DNA from 3 places in the Streptomyces sp. CA-249302 genome. Region 3 is predicted to be linked to each of the others. Evidence: riboswitches for the same ligand, from Rfam matches in the RefSeq annotation. Region 3 holds a riboswitch; each other region holds the start of a gene.
The links. A riboswitch is a leader RNA that binds a small molecule or an ion and turns the genes downstream of it on or off. The one in region 3 is predicted to bind cyclic di-AMP.

Region 1: another riboswitch for cyclic di-AMP. It lies ahead of ACQEWB_RS23230 (M23 family metallopeptidase); the one in region 3 lies ahead of ACQEWB_RS29375 (NlpC/P60 family protein).
Region 2: another riboswitch for cyclic di-AMP. It lies ahead of ACQEWB_RS20100 (transglycosylase family protein); the one in region 3 lies ahead of ACQEWB_RS29375 (NlpC/P60 family protein).

The regions. Positions count from the first base shown of each region.
Region 1 covers NZ_JBNJMG010000001.1:5,183,267-5,186,515, forward strand. The annotation lists partial or broken gene ACQEWB_RS23225 (aldo/keto reductase) at 1-92, opposite strand, end outside; gene ACQEWB_RS23230 (M23 family metallopeptidase) at 163-1,188, opposite strand; cyclic di-AMP (ydaO/yuaA leader) riboswitch at 1,200-1,357, opposite strand; gene ACQEWB_RS23235 (PP2C family protein-serine/threonine phosphatase) at 1,590-2,699, opposite strand; tRNA gene ACQEWB_RS23240 (tRNA-Met) at 2,831-2,904, shown strand; gene ACQEWB_RS23245 (alginate lyase family protein) at 2,955-3,249, opposite strand, start outside.
Region 2 covers NZ_JBNJMG010000001.1:4,503,619-4,506,867, forward strand. The annotation lists gene eno (phosphopyruvate hydratase) at 1-530, opposite strand, end outside; gene ACQEWB_RS20100 (transglycosylase family protein) at 823-1,506, opposite strand; cyclic di-AMP (ydaO/yuaA leader) riboswitch at 1,510-1,675, opposite strand; gene ACQEWB_RS20105 (transglycosylase family protein) at 1,894-2,841, opposite strand; gene ACQEWB_RS20110 (cytochrome P450 family protein) at 2,995-3,249, opposite strand, start outside.
Region 3 covers NZ_JBNJMG010000001.1:6,496,991-6,500,239, reverse strand. The annotation lists gene pcrA (DNA helicase PcrA) at 1-1,461, opposite strand, end outside; cyclic di-AMP (ydaO/yuaA leader) riboswitch at 1,704-1,875, shown strand; gene ACQEWB_RS29375 (NlpC/P60 family protein) at 1,884-3,041, shown strand.

The DNA of each region.
Region 1 (3,249 bases), 1.3 Mb from region 3:
GCGTCGGCGGTGTCCACGAAGTTGCCGCCCGCCGCCGCGTAGGCGTCCAGGACGGCGAAGGAGGCGGCCTCGTCGGCGGTCCACAACGTCAACGGGCGTGCCGGAACAGCTCATTCCGGCACGCCCGCAGAAATCCCGTGAACGTCAAAGATCCTGCAGCCGTCAGGGGTTGAGGCCCTTGCTGCGCAGCCACGTCATCGGGTCGATGCCGTCGGACTGGCCGTTCGGGTGGACCTCGAGGTGCAGGTGCGGCCCGGTCACGTTGCCGGTGGCGCCCACGCGGCCGATGACGTCACCGGTGGCGACCTTCTGGCCGACGCTCACACTGATCGACGACTGGTGGCAGAACCACAGCTCCGTACCGTCGTCGAGGGTGATGATCGTGCGGTAGCCGTACGACCCCGCCCAGCCGGCCTCCGTGACGGTGCCCGAGTGGATCGCCTTGATGAGCGTGCCCGTGGGGGCGGCGAAGTCGAGGCCCGTGTGGTAGCCGGAGGACCACATGGAGCCGGCCTGCCCGAAGGTGCCGGTGATCGTGTAGGAGCCGACCGGGAGCTTGTACTGCTTGGCGAGCTCGGCGAGCTTCGCGGCCTCGGCCGCCTTCTTGGCCGCCGCCTCCGCCTTCTCCTTGGCGGCCTTGGCCTTGGCCGCCGCGTCCTTCTCGGCCTTCGCGGCCGCGTCGTCGACCTGCTTGGCGAGCGCCGCCTCGGTGGCCGACTGCGCCTTGCTGTCGACCTGGACCTGCTGCGACTCGGCCTGCGCCATGATGCGGTCGCGCAGCGCCTCGCCCGCGCCCCTGGTGCCCTGCGCGGTGTCCTCGGTGGTCACGCCGACGTTGCTGAGCGCGGTCGCGGAGCCCTTGGGGGCGTCCGAGGAGCCGCCGAACACGCCGCCGACGGAGGGCAGATCGGGCATCGAGATGGAGACCGGCGGCTTGCCGGTGTTGGCGCTGGCCATACCGCCCGCGCCGACGGCGGCTATGACGCCGACGCCGAGAACCGTGGAGCTGCGGGCGAGTCCTCCGCCGCGCTGCTTGGCGACACGGTGCCGGCCGCGTACCGGAGCGAGGGACTCCGCGGTGGGGTTCCACTCCTCCCACTGACCCTCGTCGGTGCGGGGGCCGGGGAAACCGAAGGGCTCGGTACTCGGCACGAACGGGGCTGCCGGGGCAGGCGGGTTGGACGCCACGTGGGCGTGCTCCTTTCCTTCCTTCTCGCCTACCGGGTTAGCTGACGGGTTCGGAGCAGGAAGGTCTCCTACGCGCGTATACCTGCCGTGTTCCCACGACGGGATCCGTGCGATTCACCCCAGGGTGGTGGTTCCCCGGTTCCCTTGCGGGATTCGGCGCGTGCGCACGGAGCCGCCATTGTGACGGCTGGGACGACCGCGCTGCGTTATCGAACGTTAATAGACCCGGGGGGCCGTTTCCAAGCTGTTCGGCTTGATCATTAACGAATCCTGCCTGGACGTAGGGCCCATGCCCGGCGAAAAACGGGCGAGTTGACCAGACCTCAGGATCTTCACAGCTATTGACGGTATGTCAGTCGTTATGCGGAGGGGGACCGCCCGATCACCACCGGTGACGACAATCAGGGTCTCAGTACGGCGAGCAGCGCCATGTCGTCCGTGGTGCCGTCCCCGGTGTGCCGGCGGACCTCGCGCGCGAGGGTGTCGAGCAGCGCGCCGGGCTCGCGGAAGACCCGGCCGGCCAGCCGGGCCGCGGGGTCGTAGAACTCCCCGTGCCCGTCCCGCGCCTCGGACAGTCCGTCGGTGTGGAGCAGCAGGGTGGCTCCGCCGGGGAACTTCGCCTCTTCGGCACGGTCCGGCCACGCCCCCAACTCGCCCATCCCCAGCGGCAGTGCGGGCTCGCCCGCGTGCAGGGTGCGCACGGTGCCGTCGGAGCAGAGGAGCAGCGGCGGCGGATGGCCGCGGTTGACGAGCCTCACCACCCCGTCCCCGTGCGGGAGTTCGGCGAGCACGGCGGTGGTGAACCCCTCGTAGGCGTCGAGTCCCGCGCGCCGGGCGCCCTCCCGGGCCAGCGCCCGGTCCAGTCGTCCCGCGACCGCTTCAAGGCTCGCCTCCTGCTCGGCGGCCTCCCGGAAGGCCCCGATGACGACGGCGACGGCGGCCACCGCGCCCATCCCCTTGCCCCGCACATCACCGACGACGAGCCGGACGCCGTACGGGGTGTCCTGCACCGCGTACAGGTCGCCGCCGATGAAGGCGTCCTTCTGCGCCGCCTCGTACCGCGCCGCGATGGCGAACCCGCCGATCCGCTCGGCCGGTTCGGGCAGTACGGCACGCTGGGCGGCCTCGGCGATCTCGCGGGTGGAGGCGAGCCGGGCGTCACCGCGGGCCACCACCCGGTTGATGCCGACCGCGAGCAGGGCGACCGTGGCCACGGTGGCGGCCTCGGTGAGGGTGTCGGCGTCCGGGCCCCAGCCGAATCTGACGTGCACCCCGTAGGCGGCGAGGACGGCCACGGCACCGGTGGCCGCGGTGGCGGCGAGCGAGAGGACGGGGGCGGCGACGAGCGGGGCGGCCGTGAAGAAGGGGATGGCCGTGAAGTCCTTCGGGGTGAGGCCGTCGTACAGGATCCCGCCGATGATCAGCAGGGCGGGCAGCACCCGGACGAGCGCGACGGCGTCGCGGGACAGCCGCCCGCCGGCTCTCGTGTACGGCCGCCGCTCATGATCCACATGTCCAGGCTTCCCGGAGCGGGGGCCGGCGGCGAGCGGTGTGGGCCGACCGAATGACGCAGGTGAGCAGGGGCGGGAGCAAACCGTGGTGCTGAGCGTCCCGCGGATGGCGTATGCTGGTGACACACCGACGCGGGGTGGAGCAGCTCGGTAGCTCGCTGGGCTCATAACCCAGAGGTCGCAGGTTCAAATCCTGTCCCCGCTACTCAAGGCCGAGGGCCGGAATCCAGTCACTGGATTCCGGCCCTCGGTGTTTCAGGCTCCGGGGTTGCCCGCGTGGGTCAGCGTCTCCCAGGAGACGAAGAGGTCGTCGGTACCGGCCGGGCGGGTCTCCTCGGCGAGCTTGTGGGCGTAGGGGACCTTGACGTCGAGGCGGTTCTCCAGGTGGTTGAGGGCCACCTCCAGGTCGGGGCCCATGTTCCGGTCGACCTTGCCGCCGCACAGCCAGGCCGGCGGGTTCTCGCCCATCTGGTAGCGGGCGTGGAAGTCGAGCGCCGCTTTGAGCCGGTCCTTGACCTCGCCGTACAGGTCGACGCCCTGGTGCCAGGCG
Region 2 (3,249 bases), 2.0 Mb from region 3:
AAGGACTCCGCGCCGATCGGGGCGATCATGAACTCCTGGATGTCCACGTTGGAGTCGGCGTGCGAGCCGCCGTTCAGGATGTTCATCATCGGGACGGGCAGCAGGTGCGCGTTCGGGCCGCCGAGGTAGCGGAAGAGCGGCAGGTCGCTGGCCTCGGAGGCGGCGTGGGCGACGGCGAGGGAGACGCCGAGGATGGCGTTGGCGCCGAGGGAGCCCTTGTTGTCGGTGGCGTCCAGGTCGAACATCGCCTGGTCGATCAGGCGCTGCTCGGTGGCGTCGTAGCCGACGAGCTCCGGGCCGATCTGCTCGATGACGGCGAGGACGGCCTTCTCGACACCCTTGCCCTGGTAGCGGTTGGGGTCACCGTCGCGGAGCTCGATGGCCTCGAAGGCACCCGTGGAGGCGCCGGACGGGACGGCGGCACGACCCGTGCTGCCGTCGTCGAGGCCGACCTCGACCTCGACCGTGGGGTTGCCTCGGGAGTCCAGGATTTCCCGGGCTACGACGACGTCGATGGACGGCACGAGCATCTCCTTCTTGGGATCTGACGCGGCTACGGCACTGCCGCAGCGGCTCTGCGAGACGAGCCTAACCGGCTCCGGCCGATCGGCCACGTCGCCGACCGCCCCTTGGGCAGAACCGAGAGTAAATTGTTTCCGAACGGAACAAAAACCTGCGCGAAAGAGCGCACAAAAAGCCCCGCCCCGGTGCGTACGGGGGAACACGCACCGAGACGGGGAGCCCGTGGGGGACGGGGGAGACCCTCACGTGTCCTCCATATTGGTGGACACGGCTGTGTGGGCCCTGTGGTTCAGCTAGGACTTACTTCAGGTGCAGCTGCTGACCCGGGTAGATCAGGTTCGCGTCCTCGACGATGTCCTTGTTCAGCTTGAACAGCTTCTGCCAGCCGCCCTTGACCTTGTGCTTCTCGGCGATCGAGCTGAGGGTGTCGCCCTTGACGACCTTGTACTCGCCGTCGCCCTTCTTGACCTTCTTGCCGGTCGGGGTGGTGACGGTCTTCGTCGACTTCTTCACCGTCGTGCGCTCGGAGGAGCGGGAGGCGGTCTGCGACTCGGAGGAGCGGGTGCTCGTGCTGCTGGAGGAGGAGCTCGACGCGCTGCTGCCGTTGTAGGCGGCGCTGGACAGGCCCGTACCGCAGACCGGCCAGGCACCCTTGCCCTGGGATGCGAGGACCTTCTCGGCGACGGCGATCTGCTGCGCCTTGGAGGCCTGGTTGGCCTGCGAGGCGTAGGCGGTGCCGCCGTACGCGGCCCAGGTGGAGGCGGAGAACTGAAGGCCGCCGTAGTAGCCGTTGCCGGTGTTGATGGACCAGTTGCCGCCGGACTCGCACTGGGCGACGGCGTCCCACTCGGAGGCGGTGGCGGCGGAGGCGTTGCCGGCGGCCATCAGCGGGGCGGCGATGGCGACACCGGTGACGCCGGCGAGCGCGGCGACGCGGGTGGCCTTGGACGGACGACGATGCTTGCCCTTGCCGGAAAACAGCATGGTTGATCCCCTCACCGACGCCTGCGAGGTGAGCTGTCGGGTTCGGGCCGGTTGAGTTGCCCTGCCACGTGCCTCCCGGCACGCGACTTCACCCCAAGCCGCCACCGTCAACTGCCCGGTGGGGCACTTACCTTGGGTCCCCCGCTCCTGCCTACGGCGCTGCTAAGCGACGACTGTTCCCGTACGGCCGCTGGCAGGACTCGGCGTTGCGACAGACGGGGCTCGGGTTGCCGAGCGGTGACGACCGTAGACAGGGACTCCGCGGAATTTCAAAGACGATCAGGGCTTCTGAGACTCATCCCACACTTTCACCAAACCGGACATTCAGTGGCGAAACATGACGCGAACTCCCGTCGTTTTTCGCCCTGTTCGACGCCGATTCGACACCTATTCGACGGGGAGTTCCAGGGTCTGACCGGCGCCGATGCGGTTCGGGTCGGTGCCGATGGCCTGCTTGTTCGCGGCATAGAGGGCGCGCCACCCGCCGTCCAGGCCAAGGGAGTCGGCGATCGAGGCGAGGGTGTCGCCGGCGTGGACGGTGTACGTGTCGTTCGTACGACCCGTGTCCGCGTCCTCCTCGGCGGCGGCACCGCGGTGGCGGCCGCCGCCGATCGCGCCGGTGTCGACGAGGCTCCAAGAGCCGACGGCCTGCTCGGAGTTGTCCGACTCGTCACCCTTCGCCCGATCTGTGGACGAACTGTCGGCCTCCTGTGAGGCGGAGGGCGACGCCGAACTGTCGGATTTGGCGGAGTTGTCCGCGCCGTCCGCCCCGTCGGCAGAGGCGCTCGGGGAGGCCGAACTGTCGGATCCGTCACCCGAGGACGAGGACGAGGAGTCCGAGGCCGAGTCGCCGGACGAGTTGGACAGGCCCGTGGAGTCGGAACCGCCGGACGAGTCGGAACTCCCGGACGAACCGGACGAGTCGTCCGCGACACCGGTGTCCACGTCGGCCGAGCCGGAGTCCTTGGTCAGCCCGGTGGTCAGCCCGCAGGTGTGGAACGCGCCCACGCCCTGGTCGTCGAGCAGCTTCTCGGCGACGGCGATCTGCTGGTTCCGGCTGGCCAGATCCGCGCTCGGGGCGTAGTCGAGGCCGCCGTACTGCTCCCAGTGCTCCTGGGTCAGCTTCAGTCCGCCGTAGAACCCGTCACCGTTGTTCTCGCTCCACGAGCCGCCGGTCTCGCACTGGGCCACCTTGTCCCAGGTGTTCCCGTCGGCGGCGCTGGCGCCGCTCGCGGCGAACAACGGGATCGCGATGGCGGAGCCGGTCACGCCGGCCGCGACGAGGAGAGCCGGAGCCTGGCGGGGGCGACGGTGACGACCGTTCCCGGAGAGCATGCGGAGGCCTTTCGCGAGACAGCAGTGACCGCGGCGCGTGAAGCTTGGGCCAAACCTTGGCGCCGCCATGGTCCGAGAACCTATCGACTGACGATCACTTGTCACAAGTTAATGCCGCGTAGATCACGTGAAGATCACAGACTTGAGTGCGTGTCACGTTTGGCCGGATGGCTGTAGTGGCTCAACAGGGCTGAACTCGACCGGCAGCGTACGCAGTCCACGCATGATGAGCCCCCCGCGCCACCTCAACTCCGCCGGGTCGGCGGCAAGTTGCAGATCCGGGAGCCGGGTGAGGAGGGTGGCGAGCGCGGTCTGCCCCTCGAGTCGGGCCAGCGGGGCGCCCAGACAGTAGTGGATGCCGTGTCCGTATCCCAGGTGCTGGTTGTCGCGGCGGGAGAGGTCGAGGGT
Region 3 (3,249 bases):
CAGCGGCACCGAGTCCTCGGGGTTGGCCAGTACGCGCAGGTAGGCCAGGACGTCCCGGACCTCCTTGCGCTCGTAGAAGCGGACACCGCCGACGACCTTGTAGGGCAGGCCGACACGGATGAAGATCTCTTCGAAGACACGGGACTGGGCGTTCGTACGGTAGAAGACGGCGACGTCGCCGGCCTTCGCGTCGCCCGCGTCGGTCAGACGGTCTATCTCCTCGGCGACGAACTGGGCCTCGTCGTGCTCGGTGTCGGCGACATAGCCGGTGATGCGTGCGCCCGCGCCCGCGTTGGTCCACAGGTTCTTGGGGCGGCGGGACTCGTTGCGCTCGATGACCGCGTTGGCGGCGGAGAGGATCGTCTGCGTGGAGCGGTAGTTCTGCTCCAGGAGGATCGTCGTCGCGTTCGGGTAGTCCTCCTCGAACTGGAGGATGTTGCGGATCGTCGCGCCGCGGAAGGCGTAGATCGACTGGTCGGCGTCACCCACGACACACAGCTCGGCGGGCGGGAGGTCGTGCTCGCCAGGCGGTACGTCCACGGGGTGCTCGGAGGTCCCGACCAGCTCCCTGACCAGCGCGTACTGGGCGTGGTTGGTGTCCTGGTACTCGTCGACCATGACGTGGCGGAAGCGGCGGCGGTAGTGCTCGGCGACGTCCGGGAAGGCACGGAGCAGGTTGACCGTGGTCATGATCAGGTCGTCGAAGTCGAGGGCGTTCGCCTCGCGCAGCCGCGACTGGTACATGGCGTAGGCCTGGGCGAGGGTCTTCTCGAAACCGTCGGCGGCCTGGGCAGCGAAGTCCTCCTCGTCGATCAGCTCGTTCTTCAGGTTGCTGATCTTGGCGCTGAAGGACTTGGGCGGGTACCGCTTGGGATCGAGGTCCAGATCGCGGCATACGAGCGCCATCAGCCGCTTGCTGTCGGCGGCGTCGTAGATCGAGAAGGAGGAGGTGAAGCCGAGCTTCTTGCTCTCCCGGCGCAGGATCCGCACGCACGCGCTGTGGAAGGTCATCACCCACATCGCGTTGGCGCGCGGGCCGACGAGCTGCTCGACGCGCTCCTTCATCTCGCCCGCGGCCTTGTTGGTGAAGGTGATCGCGAGGATCTGGCCCGGATGCACGTTCCGCTCGGCGAGGAGGTGCGCGATGCGGTGGGTGAGCACACGGGTCTTGCCGGAGCCGGCGCCGGCCACGATGAGCAGGGGCGTGCCGGCGTGCACGACGGCCGCGCGCTGGTTCTCGTTCAGCCCGTCCAGCAGGGCGGCGGCGTCGATCACCGGGCGGGGCGCGCCGTCACGGTAGTACGCGTCCCGGTCCGGCGGCACGTCGAACCTCCCGCCGAACAGATCGTCCGGAACCGGCTCCGGTACGTGATCGTCCTCGGGCGGCGGTGGGGGTTCCTCCTCACGGCCACGGGGTGCCTTGAGGTCCGCCAGGAAGCTGTCGTCAAAGAGGCTGCTCATCGCTCTCCGAGTTTAGGGTGCCCCACTGACAACCCGCTGCCGCCCCGGGAACATCGCCGGATCCGAGGCGGTCGTAACGCTCCCATGCCGCATGATCACAGAATGTGACGAACTCCGATCGCCTGACCAAAGGTCACGAAAATGTATCGGGCATATCGAACATCAACCTTCACACGGGCCACACGAGTTGGCTACCGTTCCGAGCAGGCCGTACGACCCCCACCGGCGAACCTCGCCGGGCCGTGCGGCCTCCGCCGAGTCCGGGGCGCCGCCGCGCAGCCGGAGCCGGGGACCCACACCGACCTTGGGGTGAATCGGTCCAACTCCCTTGAGGGACACGGACCGTAGGGCAACCCTTCCGAACCACCCGCCCGAACCCGACAGCTAACTCGGTAGGCGGAGTATGGAAGGAGTCGCCAACCTTGGCGTCGCACCGCAAGTCGCGTCCCGCAGGTACGCGTGTGGCCGGCATACGCACCCCCGCCCTCGCCACGGCCGCCCTCACCTCCGTGGCCCTGCTCTCCCAGACGGCCAACGCCGCCCCGTCGACGGACGGGAACCCCTCCCTCGAGGAAGTCGAGAAGAAGGTCGACGACCTGTACCGCCAGGCGGAGTCGGCGACCGAGAAGTACAACGCGGCGAAGGAGAAGACCTCCAAGCAGCGCAAGCGCGTGGACACCCTCCTCGACGACGTCGCCAAGCGCGCCCAGAAGCTCAACGAACAGCGGGAGCGGCTCGGTTCCTTCGCCGCCGCGCAGTACCGCACGGGTGCCGCCGCGCCCGACACGGCGACCTTCCTGCTCGCCGACACCCCGCAGGACTACTTCGACCAGACGCAGTTGATGGGCCGGCTGACCTCCCGCCAGAAGAGCGAGGTCGACGACTACTTCAGCGAGCAGTCCGCGACGATGAAGAAGCGGCAGGAGGCCTCCGAGAGCCTCCAGTCGCTCACCGAGTCGCAGAACGACCTGCAGACGGCCAAGTCCACGGTCCAGAAGAAGCTCTCCGACGCGCGCGATCTGCTGTCGAAGCTGACCGCGGAGGAGAAGGCGCGGCTCGCGGCGATCGAGAAGAAGAAGCAGGAAGAGGCCGCGCAAAAGGCCGCGGAGCTGGCGAAGCAGCAGGCGGCCGAGCAGAAGGCCAAGGAGGAGGCGGCCCAGGAGAGCAGTTCCTCCTCGGACTCGGGAACCTCGGGAAGCACCTCCACCGACTCCTCGTACTCCACCAAGGCCGAGAAGGCCCTCGCTTTCGCGCGCGCGCAGATCGGCAAGCCGTACGTCTGGGGCGCCACCGGCCCCGGCTCCTACGACTGCTCCGGCCTCACCCAGGCCTCCTGGAAGGCCGCCGGCGTCTCCCTCCCCCGCACCACCTACGACCAGGTGAACGCCGGCACCACGGTCTCCCTCGCCGACGCCCAGCCCGGCGACCTGATCTTCTTCTACGACGACATCAGCCACGTCGGCATCTACATAGGCAACGGCATGATGATCCACGCCCCCAAGCCCGGCGCGTACGTCCGCGAGGAGTCGATCTACTACGGCGGCGAGTCGATCATCCACAGCGTGGTGCGGCCGGCGTGAGGTAGGGGCGCCGGGGCTGTCGAGCGCGAGGGCGCCGGGGGCGCCGGGGGCGCCGGGGCTCCTCACGTGCCTCTTGTGGGGCTCGCGCGATCTGAGCGCAGGGCGCGCGGAGATTCCTGCGCGCCCTGAGCGCTGAGCGCTCAGCGCGCGATGGTTCCCGAGCGCCAGCGCGCGACACGCCCCGCGCGCCCCCTCTCCTCTCCGGGCG